4 regions of the Brevibacillus choshinensis genome follow, and region 4 is predicted to be linked to each of the others. Evidence: riboswitches for the same ligand, from Rfam matches in the RefSeq annotation. Region 4 holds a riboswitch; each other region holds the start of a gene.
What was found. Region 4 has a riboswitch for cobalamin ahead of JNE38_RS10660 (ABC transporter substrate-binding protein). Riboswitches for the same ligand answer to the same signal wherever they lie in the genome.

Region 1: linked by a shared signal. The riboswitch ahead of cobO (cob(I)yrinic acid a,c-diamide adenosyltransferase) and the one ahead of JNE38_RS10660 (ABC transporter substrate-binding protein) in region 4 are both predicted to bind cobalamin.
Region 2: linked by a shared signal. The riboswitch ahead of nrdI (class Ib ribonucleoside-diphosphate reductase assembly flavoprotein NrdI) and the one ahead of JNE38_RS10660 (ABC transporter substrate-binding protein) in region 4 are both predicted to bind cobalamin.
Region 3: linked by a shared signal. The riboswitch ahead of JNE38_RS26770 (energy-coupling factor ABC transporter permease) and the one ahead of JNE38_RS10660 (ABC transporter substrate-binding protein) in region 4 are both predicted to bind cobalamin.

What each region holds. Positions count from the first base shown of each region.
Region 1 covers NZ_CP069127.1:1,226,404-1,232,169, reverse strand. Annotated here, with positions in the region: gene cbiB (adenosylcobinamide-phosphate synthase CbiB) at 1-6, opposite strand, end outside; gene JNE38_RS06600 (histidine phosphatase family protein) at 6-626, opposite strand; gene cobS (adenosylcobinamide-GDP ribazoletransferase) at 623-1,360, opposite strand; gene cobU (bifunctional adenosylcobinamide kinase/adenosylcobinamide-phosphate guanylyltransferase) at 1,357-1,902, opposite strand; gene cobD (threonine-phosphate decarboxylase CobD) at 1,903-3,006, opposite strand; gene cobO (cob(I)yrinic acid a,c-diamide adenosyltransferase) at 3,006-3,554, opposite strand; cobalamin riboswitch at 3,681-3,895, opposite strand; gene JNE38_RS06575 (hypothetical protein) at 4,014-5,054, shown strand; gene JNE38_RS06570 (M15 family metallopeptidase) at 5,259-5,766, shown strand, end outside.
Region 2 covers NZ_CP069127.1:3,133,529-3,139,294, forward strand. Annotated here, with positions in the region: gene nrdE (class 1b ribonucleoside-diphosphate reductase subunit alpha) at 1-2,083, opposite strand, end outside; gene nrdI (class Ib ribonucleoside-diphosphate reductase assembly flavoprotein NrdI) at 2,070-2,429, opposite strand; cobalamin riboswitch at 2,580-2,778, opposite strand; gene JNE38_RS15805 (ACT domain-containing protein) at 2,970-3,485, opposite strand; gene JNE38_RS15810 (hypothetical protein) at 3,523-3,852, opposite strand; gene mnmA (tRNA 2-thiouridine(34) synthase MnmA) at 3,879-4,985, opposite strand; gene tlp (small acid-soluble spore protein Tlp) at 5,161-5,379, opposite strand; gene JNE38_RS15825 (hypothetical protein) at 5,520-5,735, shown strand; gene JNE38_RS15830 (DUF952 domain-containing protein) at 5,741-5,766, opposite strand, start outside.
Region 3 covers NZ_CP069127.1:5,335,544-5,341,309, reverse strand. Annotated here, with positions in the region: gene JNE38_RS26790 (Ger(x)C family spore germination protein) at 1-45, opposite strand, end outside; gene JNE38_RS26785 (spore germination protein) at 42-1,427, opposite strand; gene JNE38_RS26780 (GerAB/ArcD/ProY family transporter) at 1,417-2,517, opposite strand; gene JNE38_RS26775 (quinone-dependent dihydroorotate dehydrogenase) at 2,663-3,751, shown strand; cobalamin riboswitch at 3,884-4,083, shown strand; gene JNE38_RS26770 (energy-coupling factor ABC transporter permease) at 4,217-4,978, shown strand; gene JNE38_RS26765 (energy-coupling factor ABC transporter substrate-binding protein) at 4,975-5,259, shown strand; gene cbiQ (cobalt ECF transporter T component CbiQ) at 5,256-5,766, shown strand, end outside.
Region 4 covers NZ_CP069127.1:2,083,608-2,089,373, forward strand. Annotated here, with positions in the region: gene JNE38_RS10650 (alpha/beta fold hydrolase) at 1-737, opposite strand, end outside; gene JNE38_RS10655 (M24 family metallopeptidase) at 862-1,956, shown strand; cobalamin riboswitch at 1,970-2,170, shown strand; gene JNE38_RS10660 (ABC transporter substrate-binding protein) at 2,517-3,578, shown strand; gene JNE38_RS10665 (FecCD family ABC transporter permease) at 3,645-4,700, shown strand; gene JNE38_RS10670 (ABC transporter ATP-binding protein) at 4,697-5,473, shown strand; gene JNE38_RS10675 (sigma-70 family RNA polymerase sigma factor) at 5,657-5,766, shown strand, end outside.

The DNA.
Region 1 (5,766 bases), 860 kb from region 4:
GTTCATCATGATCCTCTCTCGTTCGTCAGAGATTGCTTTCGAAAGCGTTGTCCGTCCCATTCCACGACAAGGACCTCTCCGTTCTTCAAGCCTTCTGTCTGCCAGTAGCGGCTGGGATCCTGCATAAGCCACTCCGCCTGGAACCAGCGGATGACGCCGCCGTGTGTAACGATAACTGCCGTGCCGGCCGGCTCACCCGAATCCATCCCCTTCAGCAATCCGCGCAGCCATTGATCCACGCGCCCGCCTAGCTCACGCAGACTTTCTCCGTTTGGCGGTGCGTACGTGAACGGATCGGCGTACCAGCGCGTGGCTCGTTCGTTATCCTTTTCCATCAACTGTTCGTATGTAAAGAGCTCCCAATCCCCAAAGGACAGCTCGCGCAGTGCGGGTACGGTCACCAGCGGGACTTTCCAGCCAGCCGCTAGGGGCTCTGCCGTCTGCACGCAACGCCGCAAATCACTGGAATAGAGCGTAACAGGAGTCTCTCCCACGCGTGCCAACCGTTTTGCCAGCTCGCCGGCCTCACGCAGGCCCGTCTCATTCAAAGCAACATCGCTATGTCCCAAATACCGCTTTTGCCGATTCATATCCGTCTCGCCATGGCGTATCCAAAGCCATCTCATGCCCACCAGCTCCCAGCGAGGACGAGCAGCATGACCGCCTCGCTGCTCTCGATCACCGCTCCATAGCAGTCTCCGTTAAGACCGCCGAGCTTGCCTGCCACCTCGCGTGAAAACCACAGAGCAAACAGCAGCGACACCGCGATCGCAGCCACCGCTGCCCACCCGCCGAGCAGCCAGCCCGCAGCAAGCAAGACGGCGTAACCGAGCCAGATCGACAGGGAGGACAGTCCTTCACTGATGCCCCTCCCGATGCCTTTCTCAGCGGATATGTACGGCCAAAAGCGGATCGCGAGGAGTACATGCGTCCTCGCTGCGAACGGCACGAGGAGCAGCAGTGCCCACTCCAAGCGAGCCAGCTCAGCCAGGGAAGCCGCTTTGAGCAGCAGTAGCAGGATGGCCGCCAGTACCCCCATTGCTCCGACTCGGCTGTCCTTCATGATCGCCAAGACCTGCTCGCGGGGACGACTGCTGCCCAGACCGTCTGCCAGATCCATCCAACCGTCCAGATGAAGGCCACCTGTGATGTACACCCATATCCCGAGCGTCAACACGGCAGCCAGCAGAGGGCTGAACAAGTAAAGGGCTGCTTGGTTAATGGCACATAGCAACAGCCCGATGACAATGCCCACTGCCGGATACCAGTTGACGCTCTTTTTCCATGCCGTCTCCGAAGGCTTTAGCCACGGCACCGGGATTCTCGTAAAAAACGATATCGCATGCCACAGCGCGCTCATCCCTTGATCCTCCAGGGAATTCCGGCCATAATGGCATAGACCGTATCAGCCTGCCGAGCTGTCAGCTGATTGACATCCCCCAGCACATCGGCAAACCAGCGCCCCAGCCTGCTCATCGCGACTCCGCCCAATCCGACCTCGCTGGTGACGGCAATGACGGTTTGGCTTTGTCCAGCTTCGGCCACGCCCGCCAACCATTCTTTCGCATCCCGCACGATTTCCTGTGTAATCGATTCGCTTCTCCATTCTGGCTCCGGCACGCTCATCAACCGGTTGCTCACCCACGTGGAGAGGCAATCGACCAGCACCACCTCATAACCGGCACTGGCGGCACGCACGTCGGCGAGCTGACCAAAAGCCTCGACACATCCCCAATGAGCGGGTCGGCGGGCCTGATGCTTCTCGATCCTCGCCGTCATCTCTTCGTCCCATGCTTCCCCTGTCGCTACGTAGATCACGGAACCGCTCGTCTTCTCGGCCAGTTCCTCCGCAAAGCGGCTTTTTCCGGAGCGTACGCCTCCTGTCACCAGGATCAGACTCACTTACGCCCACCTCCCGTCGCACCAGACATCGCGCAGGGCTTTCACCAGCCGTTCATTTTCCTTTGGACCGCGGACGGCGATCCGCACATCATGCGCAGTCAAGCCCGGATACATGGCACAGCTTCGGATCAGGATTCCTTTTTTGCCGAGGAGCGCTTGCAATTGCTCGGCGGTCTTAGAGGCCGGCGAACGCATCAGCAAAAAGTTCGCTTCCCCCGCCCAGACCTTCCAGCCGAGCTCATCTCGGATAAACCGGGTGAGGTAGTCACGTTCGAAAGCGATCAACTCGCGCGTCTTTTCCTCGTATGACTGCTCTGCAAGGCAAAGCACCCCTGCCCGCAGCGCCAATGCATTGACGCTCCAGCTCACCTGCTTTTCGCGCATGCGGCCGATCACCTCGGGATGTGCGATCGCGTAGCCGAGGCGCAGTCCGGGTATCGCGTACATCTTGGTCATCGATCGCATGAGGATGACGTGCGGAAAGCTTTCTAACCGATCCGCCAATGTAAACTGCCGCTCCTCCTCCACAAAGTCGAGAAAGGCTTCGTCTACGACCAGCCACGTCTTCGTCTGCTCAGCCCAGTCCGCCATTTTCAAGAGCTCATCCTGCTGGTACAAGACGCCTGTCGGATTGTTCGGTGAGCCTACGAAGATCAGATCGGCTTCTTCAAACAATCGATGCAGATCTCCCATATCCGGCTTGTATCCATTCTCTTCCACGCCGTAGCAGCCGACGACTCGTGCGCCGAACTGGGTGGCGAGCTGCGCGTATTCGGAAAAACACGGATAGACCACTCCGACCGTCTGCGGCGCGAGACCGAGAATCGCGATTGCCATCGCTTCTGCCGCTCCATTTGCAGACAGCAGCCATGACTGTGGCAAACCGAGGCGATCAGCCAGAGCCTGACGAAACTCACGGTGCCCAGGGTCCGGATATCTCGTCACTTCTCCGATCGAATCGACCAGCATCTGTCTGACACTCTCCGGCATCCCGAGCGGATTGATGTTGGCGCTGTAATCGAGGAACTCGCCTGGGGCCACGCCAAACCGCTCAGCCGCTGTCAGCAGGTCACCGCCATGCCCGAAGGTTTCCAGCACGCCCATCAGAATTCCACTCCCAACACAGCGGGGATTCCTTCATCGTAGTAGTGCTTGATCGGCTTCATCTCTGTCACCAGATCAGCCATGTCCATGATTTCCTGCTTGGCGCTTCGGCCCGTAATCACGAGGTGAATATGCTTCGGCCTGCTTTGGATCGTCTCCAGCACATCCGCAAGGGGCAGCACGTCATCAATAGGAAAACGGTCGATGGCCAGCGCGTTGTTCAGCTCATCGAAAATGACGACATCGTAGCCGCCGCTGAGCAGCTGTTCCTTCGCATAGTCCCACGCTTCCTTCAAGGCAGCGCGATGCTCTTCCGGCGTCTTGGTCCAGGTAAAGCCAATCCCCTTTTGCACGATCTCAATCCCGATTTTGTCAAAGACGAGCTTTTCCCCGTAGGTACGTTCCGGCGACTTGATGAACTGCACCATCAGCACTTTTTTGCCCCGACCCGTAGCCCGTACAGCGAGCCCGAGTGCAGCCGTTGTTTTTCCCTTGCCGTCTCCTGTATAGACCAGCAGCAATCCTCGTTTGGCGTCTTGTTTATTCATTGTGAATCCTCCCGCAAATCAATAAATAAAAAACGCTTCGTTCTCCCTCAAACATGAAAGGAAAACAAAGCGCGGATGGCAATCAAGCAACGATCCTCACCTCTTCCTTTGACCCGAAGGAAATCAGTGCACACACAAAAACAGGCAGGTCTCCTGGCTCGAGGATCATCACCCCTCTTCTCCTTCCCGCTCCCTATTGGGCAGTGGATGGCTGACGCCGTGAAGATGGGCTCCTCTCTTACAGTGGCGGGACCGCGTTGGCATTTCACCAAACTTCCCTTTTAACCTTGCTCCTGCAAAAGGATTTCGCAGAAACAAGGACCTGTTTGTACTAACGTATTCAATTGACGCTGTCTTCTATGACAAGCACTTGCTTTAATAATAGCAAATGCCTGTGGGGATTCAAGCAAAAGCTGGGAAAATGGTTAGGATATATCTTCCAAATAAGGAGTGAGAAAGTTGGCGGAATCATGTAAGAATCTGTCTCGTATTCGGGCTGTCTGGATGGGATTGCTCATGGTGGCCTTGCTGTTTGCGTACGTGCCGGCACAAGCAGCGGAAAAAATAGAAGTGCCGGTGAAGCTGACGGTGTTATCCGAGGAAGGTGAGCCCAAACTCGATGATGAAATCACCATCGAAGCTGTCACAGAAAAGAAAGGAGACTATTACGAGGCCTTTTTCACAAATGTCAAAGAGTCTGCTGAGACTAAGATCGTAGACGGTCATTATGTTTCGAGAGTGACTTTCCAAGCGGAATACATCGGGGAAAAGACTTTTGACTATTCCATTTCCATGCATGGAGAAGGGCAAGCATGGGTCGGCCACGCATCCGTGACCATCCGCGTCAAAGACAACATGCCTGGAGTCATTCCAAGTGTGGATTCTGGTTTCGTGATCTCCCCGTCTAAGAATCTGATCGTCGGACAAAAAATCAAATTTACCGTGACTACGCCCTACAAAGGGGAAATAACAAAAGAAGGGAATTTTCACTTTTACTCCATGAACTCAGTGGATGACACGCAAAAAGTCGAGCAAGTCCGCACCGTACGCAGAGGAAACTTTTATGTAACGACCGGCTACTTTACGCCGAAAATACCGGGAACGTATATGCCTTTCTTTTTCAATAAGATGCAGGATGAAAAGACAAAAGAAGTATGGGAGGGTATAGGATTCTACAAATTCGAAGTCAAAGAAAACCCCACCATCGCCGTCTCCCTCTCCCCTAACACGGCTTATATGAAAGCAGGGGAAGAAATCTATCTGACTGTCACTTATCCCTTGAACAAGGATTCGGGTTCCTCCGAGCACTACATGTCGTGGAACAATCCGAGCGTAGTCCAGTTCATCGGTACCTACGATGACGACCTTCGCGGATACAAATACATCTACCGCTTCAAGCCCGCGAAAAAGGGAACGTACACCCTCGAAGTCAGCGTCAAGCAAGACTCGAGCGGCCAAATACGAGTAGGCAAAGCAAAAACCAAAATCTACGTTCGTTAGAAAAAAACGATGAAAATGCAAAAAAGCGAGTGCCCCGCAAGCTGTCCACGGCTTGAAGAGGCACTTTTTTCATGTACTCCGACTCATAATTGCAGAAAATTAAATATAATTACAGTTTACTAAAAACCCTTTTTCCGCTACGATATTTCCTAAAGTCGCCCAATTCTTTCAAACAATCAAACCTGCCCAAGGAGGTGAACGAAAATGAACTATCCTCGCATTCCAGCCATACACGATGACCGGACAGCTTTCACGCCTCCTGTGATCGAATGCGGCGAAGCGATGGTCCCTCTCTCTACCTTGTCTCCCAGAATCACAGTCTATCCCGCTTACTACCATCTCGGCTATGCGGGCACCCAGACCGAAGCCTATTTGCGCAAGGGAGCGGCGGACAGACTGGCACTTGCCGCCGAACGGCTTCCAGACGGCTTGCAGCTGGTCGTGTTCGATGGCTGGCGTTCCTATGAAGTACAAGCATCCTTGTACGAAGGATTCCGCCAAGACCTGCTCTCACAAGGCTGGACGGATGAAGAAGCGATTACCCGGGAGCTCAGCAAATTCGTCGCAAAGCCTACGACCGATATTCAAATCCCTTCTCCCCACCTCTCTGGTGGAGCGGTCGACCTGACTATCGCCGGACCAGGCGGCTGGCTGGACATGGGGACGGATTTTGACGATTTTACCGAGTTGGCGATGACCCGCCACTTCGAGG
Region 2 (5,766 bases), 1.0 Mb from region 4:
ATACCGCGCAGCTGATGCACTCTTCGACGGTCAAGTGCTTGGTACGTGTATAGTAGAGCGACTTCAGACCTTTTTTCGCCGCGTATATATAGTAGCGTGCCAGCTCACGCGTGGACACGTTGCTGTTTACGTGCAGGACGGTCGATATTCCCTGGTCGACATGCTCCTGAATTTCTGCGATCAGATCGATGACCTTGAACTGATCGATGACGTACGCAGATTTGTAGTAAAAATAGTTCTCTTGTGACAAGTACGGCATCGGGTAGTACGTCGTCGAGTTGGCGTAGGTTCTCGTTTCGATATGCTCCACGATCGGCATGACACTGGACGTCGCATTCTGAATGTACGAAATGCTTTGCGTAGGTGCAATGGCCAGTCGATACGCGTGATACAGCCCGTACTGCTGGACGTTTTGCCCCAGTGCTGCCCAATCCTCAGGTGTCGGAATATGCATACCTTCAAAAAGCTCCTTGGCTCGCGCTGTTCGTGGCTGATAATCGTTAGACACATACTTTTCGAAATAGGTGCCTTTGGCATACTCCGATTTTTCAAATCCAAGGAAGGTGATTCCTCTTTCTTTGGCAATCTCCATGCTCTTTTCGAGCGAATAAAAGTTCATCATCATGAAGAAGGTTCGGGCAAAATCTCTCGCTTCTTCGCTCTCGTACGCGATCTTGTTCTTTGCCAGATAGCCGTGCAGGTTCATCGCGCCCAAGCCGACCGAATGCAGTTCGCGATTCGCCTTTTGCACGCCTGGAGCATTCTCGACAGCTGTCATGTCACTCACAGCAGTAATTGCCTCGATCCCCTCGTGAACGGACTCGCGAATCATTTTTTGCTCCATGACGTTCACGATGTTGAGGGATGCCAGGTTGCAGCTGATGTCTCGGCGGATGATGTCCATTTCCCCATAATTCGTGATCGTGGATGTATCCTGCAGCTGGAAGATCTCCGTGCACAGATTGGACATTTTCACCGATCCGATATCCTTGAGTGCGTGGTTCTTGTTGGCATTGGTCTTATTCATGATGTAAGGATAGCCGGATTCGAGCTGGATCATGGCGATTTTGGTGAGCATCTCTCTCGCGCTCATGATCGTCTTTTTCTTGACGCGGTCATTGGCCAGCAGCTCTTCGTACATCTCGTCCATGTTCATGTCATCCAAATGCATACCGTACTCCTTGTAAACGGAATAAGGAGCAAAGATAGTCAAAGGCTTGTTCTCTTCTGCCAGCTTGTAAAAAGCATTCGGAACTATGAGGCCGATCGACAGCGTTTTGATCCGTGATTTTTCGTCCGCATTGATTTTTTTGCAATCGAGGAACTCATTGATGTCCCAACCAAAAATGTTGTAGTAGGCTGCACCGGAACCTTTGCGTTGTCCCATCTGGTCTGCGTAGGAAAAAGCGTCTTCGAGCAGCTTGAGTACCGGCATGATGCCCTTTGCCGCTCCTTCCACTCCCTTGATCGGTTCACCGCGTCCCCGCAGCTTGGACAGATTCACGGCGACACCCCCGCCGATTTTGGACAGCTGCATGCAGGTCCCGAGTATGTAGTTAATCGAGTTGAGAGAATCATCCATCTCCAGCAGGAAGCAAGAGACCATTTCTCCGCGACGGCTTTTCCCTGCGTTTAAAAACGTCGGAGTCGCTGGCTGCAGACGTTGATCCATCATGGAAACCGTCAGGCGCTTAGCCCGTTCAAAATCTCCCTGTGCCAGGGAAAGGGCTACGACGGCTACGCGATCTGGATATTGTTCGAGGTAGGTGGACTTGTCGTCCGTTTTGAGTGCGTAGTCTTTATAAAATTTTGAGACGGCCATGTAAGAGGCGAATTGAAACGACGCTTCCTTTGCCAATCGGAATACTTCATCCACCTGCTCTACCGTGTACTTCTCATACACATTCTCGTAGTAGTCGTTCTGGATGAGATAGTCCATTCTTTCCTTGACGCTGCCAAAGGTCATCGTGCTGGCTTCCACTTCACGAAGGAAGTCCTGTACCGCTTCTTTATCCTTGGCCAATTGGTAAAAACCATCTTCGCCTCGTTGCATGAGTTCGTTGTTCAGTTCAATATGCCGCAATGCTGGCCACCCCGTTCGTAAAATGTTCTACATCTCGGCCGGTACCGGATAATTCAAATTTGGAGATCACCGGAACGCCGTATTGATGGGCGATCGTATCGGCGCTTTTCGCGAAGCTCGTCCCCCAGTTGCGATTGCCGCTAGCCGAGACGCCTTTCATATACCTGTGATTTCGCTGCAAAAACGAAGTGACTTTTTCGGGAACCTGACCAAATCCAGTCGTATATGTAATTAAAACGAACGGTTCCTCAATGGTCATCTGCTCATCAATCTCCACACTCGGAAGATTGAGCTTGTTTACAAATCTTCGAACATTCCCTGTCTTGGAATCGTATGCGATGAGCATAGGTCCCCTCATCCTTTCATCCCTGATGCTGCAAAAGAAAAGCGCATTCGACGGTAAGAATGAAAGTCGAATGCGCAAAAAATCCACTGATCTTTCGACTCGCTTAGGCGAATCGAGCGCTCCGACACCTTTCCTATCTCCCGTAGGTTCCCTAGTGTCATTGGGTAGGCAGGTCTCCTGGCTCTAGGATCGTCACTTCATTTCGCCTTCCCAATCTTGTCGATCAGTGGCACATCTTCGCAAATGGAGCTCCCCTGTCACAGTGGCGGGACCGCGTCGGATTCACACCGACTTCCCTATTAAGTCTGCCAATATTTTGTGGCTAGACACCTATCCGCATCAATATGTAGTTGGTAGAACTTACTTTACATCAAGATATCGTAGCAGTCAATAGAGAGAAGAGAGTTTTAGGAAACAAGATTCCAAGAGAATGTGCAAAACCAGCGGAATCCTGCTTTGTCAAATCTTGTAGAATCAGGGAAAAACAGAAAACCGCCCGCGAGCTTGCGGACGGTGCGCAATTCCATAACGGTAATCCATTTATTGAAGAGTAACGACTTTGGTGATTTGAGGCAGTTCCTCGATCGCCGTAACCACGGAAGGGGTAATTTCTTCATCTGTCACTGAGACAAGCAAAGCGTTTTTCCCTTTCTGCTCCCGAGACACATTCAGCTTGGAAATGTTGATCTCGTGATCTGCCAATTTCCGCGAGACGTCATAAATCACGCCTGGGTAGTCCACATGGTGTACCAAGAGACCGTGTGCTCCTGGCGGGATGCGGCATGCACAGTAATTAATCTCACTGATATACACCTCCCGCCAGTCTTGGGCAAAGGTGTACTTATTGCTGCCTACGCGCAGGACTGCCAGGTGATTGGCATACTCACCCGAGCTGTGGGTTGCAGAAAGCCGCACACCAAAGCCCTCGTTAAGCAGGTGGGCAATTTCATCCTTGTTTTCGTGAGCTAAAATGCTCAGAGAAGCCCCTGCCAGATTTGGTTCAATCCGCTGGATGAGCTTCGCAAGCTCGCGAAGCCCTGCAAGTTTTTCGGTCATGATCAACACTCACTCTCCCAAATTACGTTTCACTTGGTTAGGGAAGGATCCATTCCTCCGGCTCTTTGAGGATGGAAGAATGGTTTTCTGAACGATACCAAGCGGTGAACGGCTGCCCATCTTTCGTATAGTCGATTTTGTAGATGGTGTTTCCTTTCCCGCCACGTTCGAATGGACTTTCGTCTAAGGGTACAGCCGTGACGCCACCCGCAACGATCACACCGCCTTTATCCTGAATCACTTGCTTGATAATAGCCATATGCTCTTGTCCTGTTGTTGACATGCCCTTGAATGCTACAAATCCCAGCAGGAGCGCTCCTGCTAAAAAGGAAACGATCAAGACTTTAGACTTCTTCGCTGGATCCACCGTACTACCCCCGTCAATCTCTCGTTCTATTTGTCCATCAGGGTGACTTGATCAATCGTGCCTCCACCCAAGCAGATTTCTCCGTCGTAAAACACGACGGCTTGCCCAGGTGTCACCGCTTTTTGTGGTTTGTCGAATACAACCTCGACAGTATTGCCTTCCCGCAGATGTACAGTAACGCCTTGATCTGGTTGACGGTAGCGGAATTTGGCCGTACAGCTGAATGTCGGTGCCGGTTTCTTATCGCTGACCCAGCTCACATCGGTTGCGATCAGGCTGGTAGAATAGAGTCGCGGGTGATCCGAGCCTTCTCCCACGATCAGTACATTTCGTTTCAAGTCTTTATCGACAACAAACCAAGGCTGCCCGCTCTTTCCATGACCTCCGCCGATGCCGAGGCCCTGACGCTGTCCCAGCGTATAGTACATCAATCCGTCGTGATGGCCGATTACGGTTCCCTCAACAGTCTCAATGTCGCCCGGTTTGGCAGGCAGGTAGTTTTGCAGGAACTCGCGGAAGTTGCGTTCGCCGATAAAGCAAATACCGGTACTGTCTTTCTTTTTTGCCGTAGCCAATCCCGCTTGTTCCGCAATTTCCCTTACCTTTGCCTTGGGAAGGTGACCAATCGGGAACATGGTGCGGGACAATTGGTCCTGACCCAGAACATTGAGGAAGTAGGTCTGATCCTTGTTGTTATCGACTCCGCGAATCAGCTTGTACTCTCCATCTACTTCCTTCACTTGCGCATAATGGCCGGTCGCGATGTAATCCGCGCCAAGATCCATGACTTTGGACAGCAGTTCTCCAAATTTGATCTCCCGGTTACACATGACGTCCGGGTTTGGGGTGCGCCCCCGTTTATATTCATCCAAAAAATACTGGAATACTTTATCCATGTATTCTTTTTCAAAATTGACTGTGTAGTAAGGAATGCCGATTTGTTCACAGACGCGCCGGACGTCCTGGAAGTCATCTTCCGCCGTGCAGTGGCCGAATTCATCGGTATCATCCCAGTTTTTCATGAAGATGCCGATGACGTCATATCCCTGTTGTTTGAGCAGGTAAGCCGTCACGGAGGAGTCGACGCCGCCGGACATGCCGACTACGACGCGTGTATCTTCTGGTCGTTTCATGGTCTAGCTCCTCTTTTTTCAATTTGTTCCTCTAACAGATTACCACGTTTCGCAAAACAAATCATGTCTTGTTGCACTTCTATGAGAAAACCTGGCAATCTCAAACCTTTGGGTGAGCCTCCGAGTATGAAAAAACGCCTGTCCCATGGTGGCAACAGGCGGCTTTTTTGTTCGATTAGCTCTGAGAGGCTTCATCTTTAATTTCAGAACGAAACCCTTCGATGCTCTCTTCACGACGCTGGTTTTTCTCTTCGATGTTCGCTTTTTCTTCAGCAGAAATCTCACCTGCGTGGGCTGCCAAGTAATCTCTCGACTCACGAATGCTTTCCTCGGTATTTTGCAGCATTTCCTGCAGTTTTTCCACATTGTCAGAACGATCGTCCGGCTTTGCCATCATTACGCACTCCTTCGCTTCCATGATATCGTGGTGAATGCACCTGTACCATTGTGCGCCATTCTTGGATGATTTATGTAAGGGCAAGGCCGTGCTATAATGCAAATGTCGAAATACACGAAACGAAGAGGTTGGAATCCATGGCATCCCTAGATTTATTGGAACGCAAGCTGCTCAAAATTATTTCCGATACGGATCCTGTCCGGCTCAAGCGGCAGCGAATGAACCCACAAATACAGCGCGAAACCGATGCAGAGCAACGACTGCGAATCGAGCTTCTCCTGCGCAGGCTCGACAAGCTGCCTGATCAGAAGCGACAGGAAGTTTTGGACCTGCTCAAATGGTTTAACTGGTAACGGCTTTAGCGAATACTGGCACCGATCTCCC
Region 3 (5,766 bases), 2.9 Mb from region 4:
GAGCGAGCAAATGAGCAGGACATTGGCGATCCGTTTGCGTCTCAATTGGCATCCCTTCCTTTTTTGGAGCTCTGCTGAAAGATGCTGATGAGCGGGCGGAACAAAGCGAGAAACAGCGTAGAGAGAATGTTGGACGAAGAGTTCAGCAGCAAATAGGGTCTGCCAATCGAAGTCAGCGTAGACAGGTAGTAAATGATCACGATGATGCTGACGACAAAGCCGTAAGTCCCGACGATGGCGGATAGCAAAAATACAAAAAAACGGGCAACGGTAACAGCACCGCTCAATGACTGGTTGATCAGTGTAAAGGATGCAACGACTGTGAGCGATCCAATGAAGAGCATCGAGGGAGAGGTAAACCCGGCGCGGATCGAGGCATCCCCGATGATCAGTGCACCGACGAGGGCCAGGGTCTGTCCGACAGTCTTTGGCAGTCTGGCACCGGCCTCCCGCAAAAACTCGAAGATGAACAACACACCGAACAATTCCATGGGGGCGGAGAAGGGGAGGCCTTTTCGCCCTTGGGTAATCGTCGCCAGCAGCTGAAATGGAAACTCCTCGATGTTGTAAGCGGACAGGGCGATCCAGAAGCCAGGCAAAAAAACGGAGATCCAGATGCCCCCGAGACGGAGGATGCGTTCCAGCCACACATAGCCAACGGGGTATTGGTCGTCCTCGGGGGACTTGATCAGCTCCAGCAGTGTGATAGGAGCGATGATCGCTACCGGTGACCCGTCAACGATGACCACGGCTTTCCCTTGCATGAGCATAAAGACGGTAAAATCCGGTCTTCCACTATAATCGACAAGGGGAAAAAGGGAGTAGCTCTGATCGCTGAGCTTTTGCTCCAAAATGGCACTGTTGATGATCTTTTTTTCACTGCAGCTGAGCAGACGCTCGCGGATGGTGTCGACGATGTCAGGAGGCGTTCCGTCGCGCATGTAGAGAAGAGCGACCTTGGTACGGGAGCGAGTGCCGATCGTAAAAGGCTCACAGGCGAGTGAGAGCGTACGCATCCGTTTTCGGATGAGCGCGATATTCGAAGAGAGGTCCTCGATAAATCCATCGCGAGGACCTTTAATGGATACTTCCGTATTGGCTTCTTCGGGCGTGCGCTGGGGTCGACTGGATATGTCCCAGGCGAATGGCGGGCCTTCTCCCAGAAACAACAGTAAATCCCCGGCAAACAATCGATCGACCCACTGATCCTCATCGTCCAAAAGGAAGGAAATCGGGAGCGCTCGAAGGTCACCTTCGGACAAGCGGCTGTCGAGCTGCGGAATCACAACCTCTTGCAAATGCCGAAGGTCGACGAGTCCCTGGCAGTACACGAGGAGCATGGGTTGATCCTCTTTTGTAACAAAGCGCATCAAAACAACATCGCCACAGTGAGAAAACAGTCTCTGAAGTTGCTCCTCACGCGTCATGTTCAGCATTCCCCTCTCTTTTGCGATTCCACAAGGCGATGCCGGCGATTGCGAGCGTAAGAAGAATAGTGATGAACATATAGAGCGGATAGTACAAATGGGTTAAAAACCCGACGAATTGCATGTCGCTGAAAGGGAGGCTGGTAATGACAATCATGCTGATTCCCAAGACGAAAAGCACAACGGAGCGAGACTTTGGTGTATGCACCTCCAGAATCTCTGTCAGCAGCAGCAAGCAGAGTGAGATGCGGACGAATGAGCCGGACAGCCACTGGAAAATCGCAAAAAACTCCATGTTCTCGATATCTTTTCCAATCGATAGCAGGCGCCATTGTTCAAAAGCGGGGAAGCGCTGCCTCGAGGATTCAATCGGACCGAACTCGGCGATGGCTCCGGTGAGCGGACTCAACGTAAGAATAATCACGATAGCGATCATCGCGAGGTAATGAACGAGTCTTAGCGGTTTCCTCACATGATGCTGAAGCAATAAAAGGAGCACCAATTCGCAGAAGCCTCCGCCAGCATAAATCATTCCTTCCCAAATGGGGGCAATGCCATGCTGAAAGACAGGGAGCAAAAGGCTGTAATCTTTTTTGGGCACGTTTCCAAAAGCGACAAAGAAACCCAGTATCGCTACGATGGGAAGCAGGAGTGCTGCCGTAATCCCTAGCGGGGCAATTCCTCCGAAGGCAGCGATGATGCAGATGCCCATCAACACGAGAGCCGTAAACCACTCTGGGGTTCGTGGCAGGTAGTTCACAGTTGTCCATGTTTGTGTATCGATTAGATGTACGAGTGCCATCCCATATATAGAGATCAGGAGCGGAATGAGGATGAGGTAGCTGACAAATTTTCCACTCGTACGCCGTAGCCATTGATGTAAGGATTGCTGGTGAAGACGGTTGTTGATGAATGAGAGAATGCAGGCCCACACAATAAACGGAATGGAGGCTAGCAGGACACTCAGCCATGCATCGCGTTTGGCGGAGCTGAGCAACAGGGGAATGACATTGACGTGGTTGGTGATGCCCACCGTCAGCATCATCGTCATGATCGCCTGACTAATTCCGATTTTCCCGTCCACTTTCATTTAGGTGCATCGTCACCTCCATATTGGCGGTACTGCTAGGATTTGCCTGCCCACTTGGAAATATGTATCAAGGATAAAGGTTACCCGCCCTCTGAAAATATGGTATTCTACTATGAGGTAAAACGGAGTGAGGAGTGCAGCCAAGATGTATCAGCTTATACGCAAGTATCTGTTTCAGCAGGACCCTGAAGAAATTCATGAAAAGACGATTCACGCCCTGAAGCTGGTAGAGGATTCCGCTCCGGGCAAATCTTTATTGAAAATGATCTACCAACTGCGTGACGAGCGCCTGGAGACGAAGCTGTGGGGCCTCAAGTTCCCGAATCCGGTCGGCTTGGCAGCAGGTTTTGACAAAAATGCAGAAGTGTATCACGCGCTTGGTGCACTTGGATTTGGTTTTGTAGAAGTGGGAACCCTGACGCCGCAAGGACAGCCGGGAAATCCCAAGCCGAGACTGTTTCGCTTGGCCGAGCATCAGGCGGTGATTAACCGGATGGGCTTTAACAACCTCGGAGCGTATCTGGCTTCCCAGCATCTGGTGGACTTTGCGTATTCCGACGTGCCGATCGGCATTAACATCGGGAAGAACAAGGTCACGCCGAATGAGGAAGCTCCCAGCGATTACAGCAAATGCCTGGACATGCTGTACGCGTACGGCCATTACTTTGTCATCAACATCAGCTCGCCGAATACTCCGAACTTGCGTGATTTGCAGGAAACGGAGAGCCTGCGCGTACTCATTCGCGCCGTGCGGGAAAAAGCGGCGGAAATGGAAATGCGCGGTGTCAAGAAAAAGCCGATTCTCCTGAAGGTGGCGCCAGACATGTCGGACGAGCAGATGCACGACGTGGTTCACGCAGCCGTGGAGGAAGGCATCTCCGGCATCATCGCCACGAACACGACCTTGTCCCGCGAAGCTGTCGAGGGCCATCCGAAAGCAGACGAAGCTGGCGGCCTCAGCGGCAGACCGCTGACAGAGCGTTCCACGGCTTGGGTGAAGCAGATTTATCAGGAAGTGGGAGACAAAGTACCGATCGTAGGCGTGGGCGGTATTTTCACGGGAGAAGATGCCTATGAGAAGATCCGTGCAGGCGCGAGTCTCGTTCAGGTGTACTCCGGCATGATTTATCAAGGGCCGGGAATCGTGAAGCAAATCAATAAGAAGCTGCTGAAATTGATGGAGCGAGACGGTTTTTCGCACATCGGCGAAGTAGTGGGTGTAGACGCGAAATAACAGCCATGGCAGGTGGAATACCGAGCCGATGATTCCCGCGGGGGTCATCGGCTTTTTTGTTTCTTTCCAATTGTTCTCTTTTTCTGCCTGTTGAAGTATAATGTTGATGGACAATCAGGAATGTCCGAGAATGACATATTGTTGGCATTAGGTGCCTGTATGATGTGTAAGACGCATACGGGGTAACAGGGAATCGGGTGAAAGTCCCGAGCGGTCCCGCCACTGTAACCAGGGAGTTCTCTTTGATAGCAATCCACTCATAGATGTATGGGGAAGGACAGAGAGCGCGCAGATCTGGAAGCCAGGAGACCTACCTATCAGCCACACCTGGGAACCTTCGCGGAAAGGAGAGGTGGATACGAGGCAATATGGCTGAATCGCAGTCTATTGTTTTGTGTACGCAGATCTCATCCAATTTGGGGATGGGATTTTTTTGTTTGGATGAAAAAATGGGGAGGTATGGTCATGAATCGCTCGAGATTAGTGTCCAGCTGTTTGCTGGTTGCGGGTTTTGTCCTCTATTTCATGCTGAATGAACCGCAGACAGGACACGCCATGCATATTATGGAAGGATATTTGCCGCTCTCGTGGGCCTTGTTTTGGTGGGCAGTCTTCCTGCCGTTTTTTATTTTGGGTGTCCGCTCGATCAATAAAATCGTCAAAGAGCATCCGCAAATGAAGCTGCTCTTGGGTGTATCGGGAGCGTTCGCTTTCGTCCTTTCCGCATTGAAAATCCCTTCAGTGACAGGCAGCAGCTCTCACCCGACGGGTACAGGACTCGGAGCGATCATGTTCGGACCGCTCGCGATGTCGGTGCTCGGCAGTATGGTTTTGCTGTTCCAAGCGTTATTGCTGGCACATGGCGGCTTGACCACGCTGGGGGCGAATGCCGTGTCGATGGCAGTCGTGGGCCCGATGGTCGCATATGCAGTCTATCGTCTGATCGCAAAGAGCGGCAAGCAGCGTCTGGCCGTTTTCGCAGCAGCAGCACTGGCGGATTTGGCTACCTATGTCGTGACATCGCTTCAGCTGGCATTGGCATTCCCCGCTGCCAGCGGTGGCGTTCTCGCTTCCTTTGCCAAATTTGCCGGGATATTTGCCATCACACAGGTGCCGCTTGCCATCAGCGAAGGGCTGTTGACCGTACTCGTATGGAACTGGCTGCAAGCCTATAATGCGAATGAATTGGCGCAGCTGCGCTTGCTGAAACGGGAGGAATCGCTGTGAAAAAAGGAATGAACTGGCTGTTACTGCTGGGAGTCGTGGTTCTGGCGGCTATGCCGCTGTTGTTCATCAAGGATTCCGAGTTTGGTGGAGCGGATGGTGCGGCAGAAGAGGCGATCAAAGAGATTGCGCCTTCCTATGAGCCGTGGTTCCAGCCGTTTATTGAGCCGCCAGGAGGCGAGACGGAGAGTCTCCTGTTTGCTGTTCAGGCTGCGCTTGGCGCGGGTGTTGTCGGCTATGCAGTAGGGGTCTACAAGGGCCGTACGGATAAAGCGAAGAAATGAACTGGCAGCAGCTCGATTCTCTATCCTACCAAAACCACCTGAGGCACCTGCCGCCTGCTCACAAGCTGTCATTCGGCGGTGCGCTGCTTTTGCTGGTGTTGACTGGACATTCGTTTGTACAGCTGCTCGTGTTTCTGTGGATGGGGGTGTGGGTGGTTCGATATGCCCGCATCCCGCTCCGGAACCATCTGCTCTTTCTTGTGCTCCCGCTTTCTTTTTTTATAGCGGGATTGCCCGCGCTGCTGTTTGAACTGGCCCGCAGCGGGTCGGGGGCGATTCCAGCCGATGCCCTGATCGCATGGGATGTGGGGGCGTATGTCCTTTTCGTGGCGCCTGCGTCCGTTGCCCGGGCGCTGGAATTGTTTTTTCGGGTCATCGGGAGTTTATCCTGCTTCTCGTTTCTGTTGTTTACGGTTCCGTTTGCTGAGATCCTGCAGGTCTTTCGCAGGATGGGATTGCCACAGATCATCACCGATCTGTTGATGATCATGTACCGCTTTATTTTCG
Region 4 (5,766 bases):
TTTAGATCAGCGGCAGCCTTGGTCACGACTTGATGGGCAACACCTGGAATCATGGCCACTTGAGCCTGCGGCAATCCTTTGCTGAGCAGCTGGCCGTAAGCGTGCATGTGTTTGTCTAGCTCCCCATAAACGAGGAGTGTAGGCACATGGACCTCTGGCAATCTTTCGGTGCAGTTGTAAGCGTGACCTGCCGTGTAGAGCTGTTTTAAGGTAGCGGCGTCCGTCAGGGAGGCATGCGTGATCCATTCCTCTCGGAGGTCAGGGTCATCGATATGAGACGAAGCGATGCTTCTGGCGAGGAGGGGAACGCCATGCATGCTCGCCATGGTTTGCGCCATGTAGAAGCGGCCGTGCAAATAAAAATCGTTCACCTCTGAATAGGCGCCCACCAAAATCAATCCTTGCACTTCGGCCGGAAAACAGAGCGCATAAGCGAGTGCGATAGAGGCACCCTGCGAATAGCCGAGGATAAAAGGGCGCTCAAGACCCAGCTCATTCATGAGGGCGTGCAAGGTCTGTGCGAGATCCTCGATCGAATAAGGTGTAGGGCGCGGGCTGCTCTGACCATGACCTGGCAAATCGGGTATCACTAAGGTGTACGAATCGGCGAGTGGCCGTTGGAAGCAGAAGTTGATCGACCCGATGCATGGCGCATGCAGACAGAGGAGCGGGGGACCTTCGCCCAAGATCAGGGCAGTCATCTGATCTCCATTTGGTAGTGTGATCGCTTGATTCATGAACCTATTCTCCTTGTAAATAATAATTACGATCTCAGCGGAATTTTTCCAAAATAAGCTGTTTTTTTAAAGCCGAAAGTGGTATTCTCGCATTAGAATATATGGAGAAGGCTAGGTGACGAGAATGTTCCAAGAACGCATTTCGAAGCTGCATGATTTCCTTATCAAGCAAGGGCTTGACGCTGTGTTGATCACCTCTCCCAAGCATGTGTATTACCTGACCGGTTTCTTTACAGATCCTCATGAACGTTTTCTGGGCCTGATCATCCCGGCAACGGGAGAACCATCCCTGATCGTTCCTGCTCTCGACAGGGAAGCAGCAGCCGCGGCTTCTTCCGTCCAAAATATTTTCACCCACACGGATACACAAAATCCTTATGAAGTGTTAAAGCAAACGCTTCCAGGAAATTTGAAGTCATTAGGTATTGAAAAAAGCCATATGACCGTAGAACGCTACGAAGCAATGGGTGAGGTCGTAGGGGCTTCCCGTTACGTAGATGTAGAAGAGCCGTTGCGCGAAATGCGATTGATCAAATCGGCTGACGAAGTAACGCGCATGAAGCATGCCATTCAATTGGTAGAGGATTCTTTGAGCGAAACGCTGAAAAAAGTGAAGCCAGGCGTAACAGAGATGGAGCTCGTAGCGGAATTGGAGTTCCAAATGAAGCGACTGGGTGCAGAGGGTCCCTCCTTTACGTCCATGGTTTTGGCAGGCGAAAAATCCGCTTTGCCGCACGGAAAACCAGGTACGCGAGAAGTGCGAGAAGGCGAAGTTCTGTTGTTTGACATCGGAGTAGAGGCTAACGGTTATGTATCCGATATTACACGTACGTTTGCAATCGGCGAGATCAGTGAGCAGCTCCGCGAAATCTATGAAACGGTGCTGGCGGCCAACGAAGCGGCCATCGCTGAAGTTCGTCCGGGCGTGACGTTCGCTCATCTCGATCAAACTGCGCGAGACGTGATCTCCGCAAAAGGATATGGCGAGTACTTCATGCACCGCCTGGGCCATGGCCTGGGAATGGATGTCCATGAGTATCCTTCCGTCCACGGGCAAAACCAGGAGAAGCTGCGCGCAGGCATGGTATTTACCATCGAGCCGGGCATTTATGTGCCGGGAGTAGGCGGAGTACGCATTGAAGACAACGTGCTCGTGACTGAATCCGGGATAGAAGTCCTGACGCAATTCCCGAAAAAACTGACAGTGATCGGTTCATAGACGAGTACTTAAAAGTGAATAGGTGTTTGATGGTGCTGGCTGAACGGAAGTGTGTTCAACCAGCTTAAAAGGGAAGTCCGGTGAAAATCCGGCGCGGTCCCGCCACTGTAACGAGGAGTTCTTTGCGAGAAACCACTGTTCCGCTGCTGGAATGGGAAGGGAGCAAAGAATGATGAATCGGAGCCAGGAGACCTGCCATGAAACCATGTACAATCGACTCACGCGGATGGGGACGATGTGGAACGTACAGTAGTAGGAATGGAAAAGGCGGACTACCGTCTATTTTATTTGCTTTGCTCTGTCCACATTTGTAAGGCATCTCCCGATTGCGCATGGGAGGTGCTTTTTTGTTTGTACCAGGCTAAGCGCAACATACCGAGACTTGTGCCATTTGGGTGAAAACACCTATGTAGCCAAGTTTCTCAAGCGGGAAAGGGGGGAGTCTAAAAAGATTTTGCCAACAGAGGAAAGAGAAGATATAGTAAAATGGAGATAAAACGTAATCATTACGATTTAAGTGATTGATTCCATGAAACCGACAAAAAAGGAGAGAGAAAACGATGATAAAACCAAGAAAGGGTAAGAATCGTTGGGAAAAAAACGGGTGGGCAGCTATTCTGTGTGGGCTCGTTCTTCTCGTGAGTGCATGCGGTTCTCCGGCATCCTCCGGGCAAGGCTCGCCTAAAACGCAAGGACAAGCGGCAGCATCCTCTACGGATGGAGCTTCACAGCAAGCAGGGGCTGAATTGGTCAAACCTGTGACCCTTCAAAACAATGGCAGGGAAATGAGCTATCCAATAGCGCCGGAAAGAGCCGTCACATTGAATCAGCATGTAACGGAAGTCATGCTGGCGCTTGGGTTGGGAGACAAAATGGTCGGAACCGCCTACCTCGATGATGAGATTCTTCCGGAATTCAAAGAGGCTTATGACCAAATACAGGTACTGTCCGATAAATACCCGAGCAAGGAAGTGTTGATGGCAGCCGAGCCAGATTTCGTATACGCAGGCTGGAAAAGCGGTTTTGGCGACAAGGGAGTAGGCACGATGGAGGAATTGGAGAAGGCGGGGATCAAATCCTACTTGCATGAATCGTCCAACAAGCCAGGGCCGACCGTAGACGATGTCTTTGCAGATATTCACAATATCGGACGTATTTTTCGTGTGGAGAATCGGGCTAACGAGCTGATTGGCGAGATGAAAGCAGAAATGGAACAAACCACGAGCAAACTGGGGACCGTGGAAAAGCCATTGAAGATATTTGTCTATGACAGCGGAGAAGAACAGCCATTCACTGCAGCGAATAATTACATGACTGCTTTGATTCGCATGGCTGGAGGCAAGAACATTTTTGATGATATCCAAAAGGGCTGGGCTGATGTGAGCTGGGAAGAAGTGGTGAATCGCAATCCTGACGTCATCATCATTGTGGACTACGGGGATAAAAGCGTGGAACAAAAGCGTGAGCTGCTTTTAAACAAACGAGAGCTTGCGGATGTATCCGCGATTCAACACAAAAGGCTGATGGTCCTTCCAATGTCAGCGGCTTCGGAAGGTGTTCGTGCACCGATGGCACTACATATCCTAGCAGAAGGTCTGTATCCGGAGAAATTCAAGAAATGAGAGCGGTCAAAGCCCAAAAAGCAGTGGCAGTAGCTACCGAATGGGCAGGCCGAGGGGGGATGAGATTTGAATAAGACGAGCTTATCTGTGCTACTTCTCGGATTGATCCTAGCGCTCCTTGCTTCCATCACGCTAGCCATCACACTAGGCTCTGTGGATGTTCTTCCGGGTACCGTCTGGGGAATCGCGCTGTCTCAGGTTCCGATTGCAGGGGAATGGGTACACGTGGATTGGACCCGTGCTGAGCAAACCATCATCTGGGATATTCGCACTCCCCGCGTCCTGCTGGCTGCCATCGTAGGCGCAGGGCTGTCAGTGGTAGGAGTCGCGATCCAATCATTAGTCCGCAATTCGCTGGCAGATCCGTACATTTTAGGCGTTTCCTCCGGAGCTTCCGTTGGGGCCACTCTGGTCATTCTCTTCGGGGCCTTTAGCATGTACGGTCAGTACGCATTGTCTATGGGAGCTTTTCTCGGTTCGCTGTTCTCAATCCTGATGATCTTTTCGCTTTCTCGGATGGGTTGTCAAAATTCGACGGTCCGGTTGCTCATGGCAGGGATCGCTGTCTCCGCTATTCTTTCGGCAATCACGAGCCTGATCATTTTTTCGGCTCCGAACGAGCACGGGATACGCTCTGTTCTGTTCTGGATGAGCGGAAGCCTGGCAGGAGCAAAGTGGGAATATTTGACCATTCCTTCCCTGATCGTCCTCCTGTGTCTCGTGGTTTTACTCGCGCATTACCGCTCGCTCAATGCCATGCTGATGGGCGAGGAGTCGGCGAGCACACTCGGGGTGAACACTGTGCGATTTCGCAAGCTACTCCTCGTCATCTCGGCCCTTTTGACAGGCTTCATCGTAGCCATCAGCGGCGCCATCGGATTTGTAGGTCTGATGATGCCCCATATCGTCCGTGTCATGGTCGGCTCTGACCACCGCAGGGTATTGCCGGTAAGTGCCTTGCTCGGCGCCAACTTCCTGATATGGGCAGATGCATTCGCGAGGCTCTCATTCGCACCGGAAGAATTGCCCATCGGCATCATTACGGCTTTGTGCGGCGGGCCGTTCTTCATCTGGCTGATGCTGCGCAGCTCCTACTACTCGTTTGGAGGTGGCGGGCGATGAAGCTAGCGGCAAAGGATATCAGCATCTCCCTGGGGAACGAACAGATTATTCACGACATTTGCCTGGAAGTTAAGGCAGGCGAGTTCGTGGGGCTGATCGGACCGAATGGGAGCGGCAAATCGACGCTGCTCAAAAGCATCTATCGGGTCTTAAAGCCTGTTGCAGGGCGGATTTTTCTGGACGGAGATGACTTGTATCAGCTGGCACCACGGGAGAGTGCACGGCGCATGGCAGTGGTCCGGCAAGAATCTTCCGTGGAGTTCGACTTTACTGTTCTGGAAATGGTATTGATGGGCCGTTCTCCGCACAAAGGGATGTTTCAGATGGATACGCCCGAGGACATGCATATCGGGAAAGAGGCTTTGGCTCGAGTAGGGATGACGGATTACAGCGAACGCAGCTTTTTTTCATTGTCTGGGGGAGAAAAAAAGCGAGTGCTGATTGCCCGGGCATTAGCGCAGCAAGCTGAATTATTGGTGCTGGATGAACCGACCAACCATCTGGATGTTCGCTACCAGCTGCAGGTCATGGATCTTGTCAAGCAGCTGGGGATTCCCGTCTTGTCTGCCCTCCATGACTTGAATCTGGCGGCGATGTACTGCGATCGGCTGTATGTGCTGAAAGCAGGCCGAATCGTCGCATCTGGATGTCCGGATGAGATTTTGACCGCTGACTTGATTCGGGAGGTCTATGAGGTCGAGACGGACGTTTCCATTCATCCCGTCACAGGCAAGAAGCACATCTACTTTTTCTCCTCATTTGGCGTGACGTGATTGTGCCTGAAGCCCAATCGTGATCGCTGGCAGCACGGCGGGTATCCATTCGTGCGTCGGCGGATTCTACGGCAGGCGAGACTCGCTGGACCGTATTTGCAAAAAAATAACGCTAAACGTGTAACAAAAGTTCTGTAGCTGCATCTAACCAGTAAACCATTTCAAGCAGGGGAGGCCGCGCACGTGGAAAAATTGCAGCCCACAGATGATGCCGCATTTGAGCAAATCATGCGGGAATACGGGACGCGCGTGCTTCGGCTAGTGACGTTTCTGGTAAAGGATCAGAGTGTCGC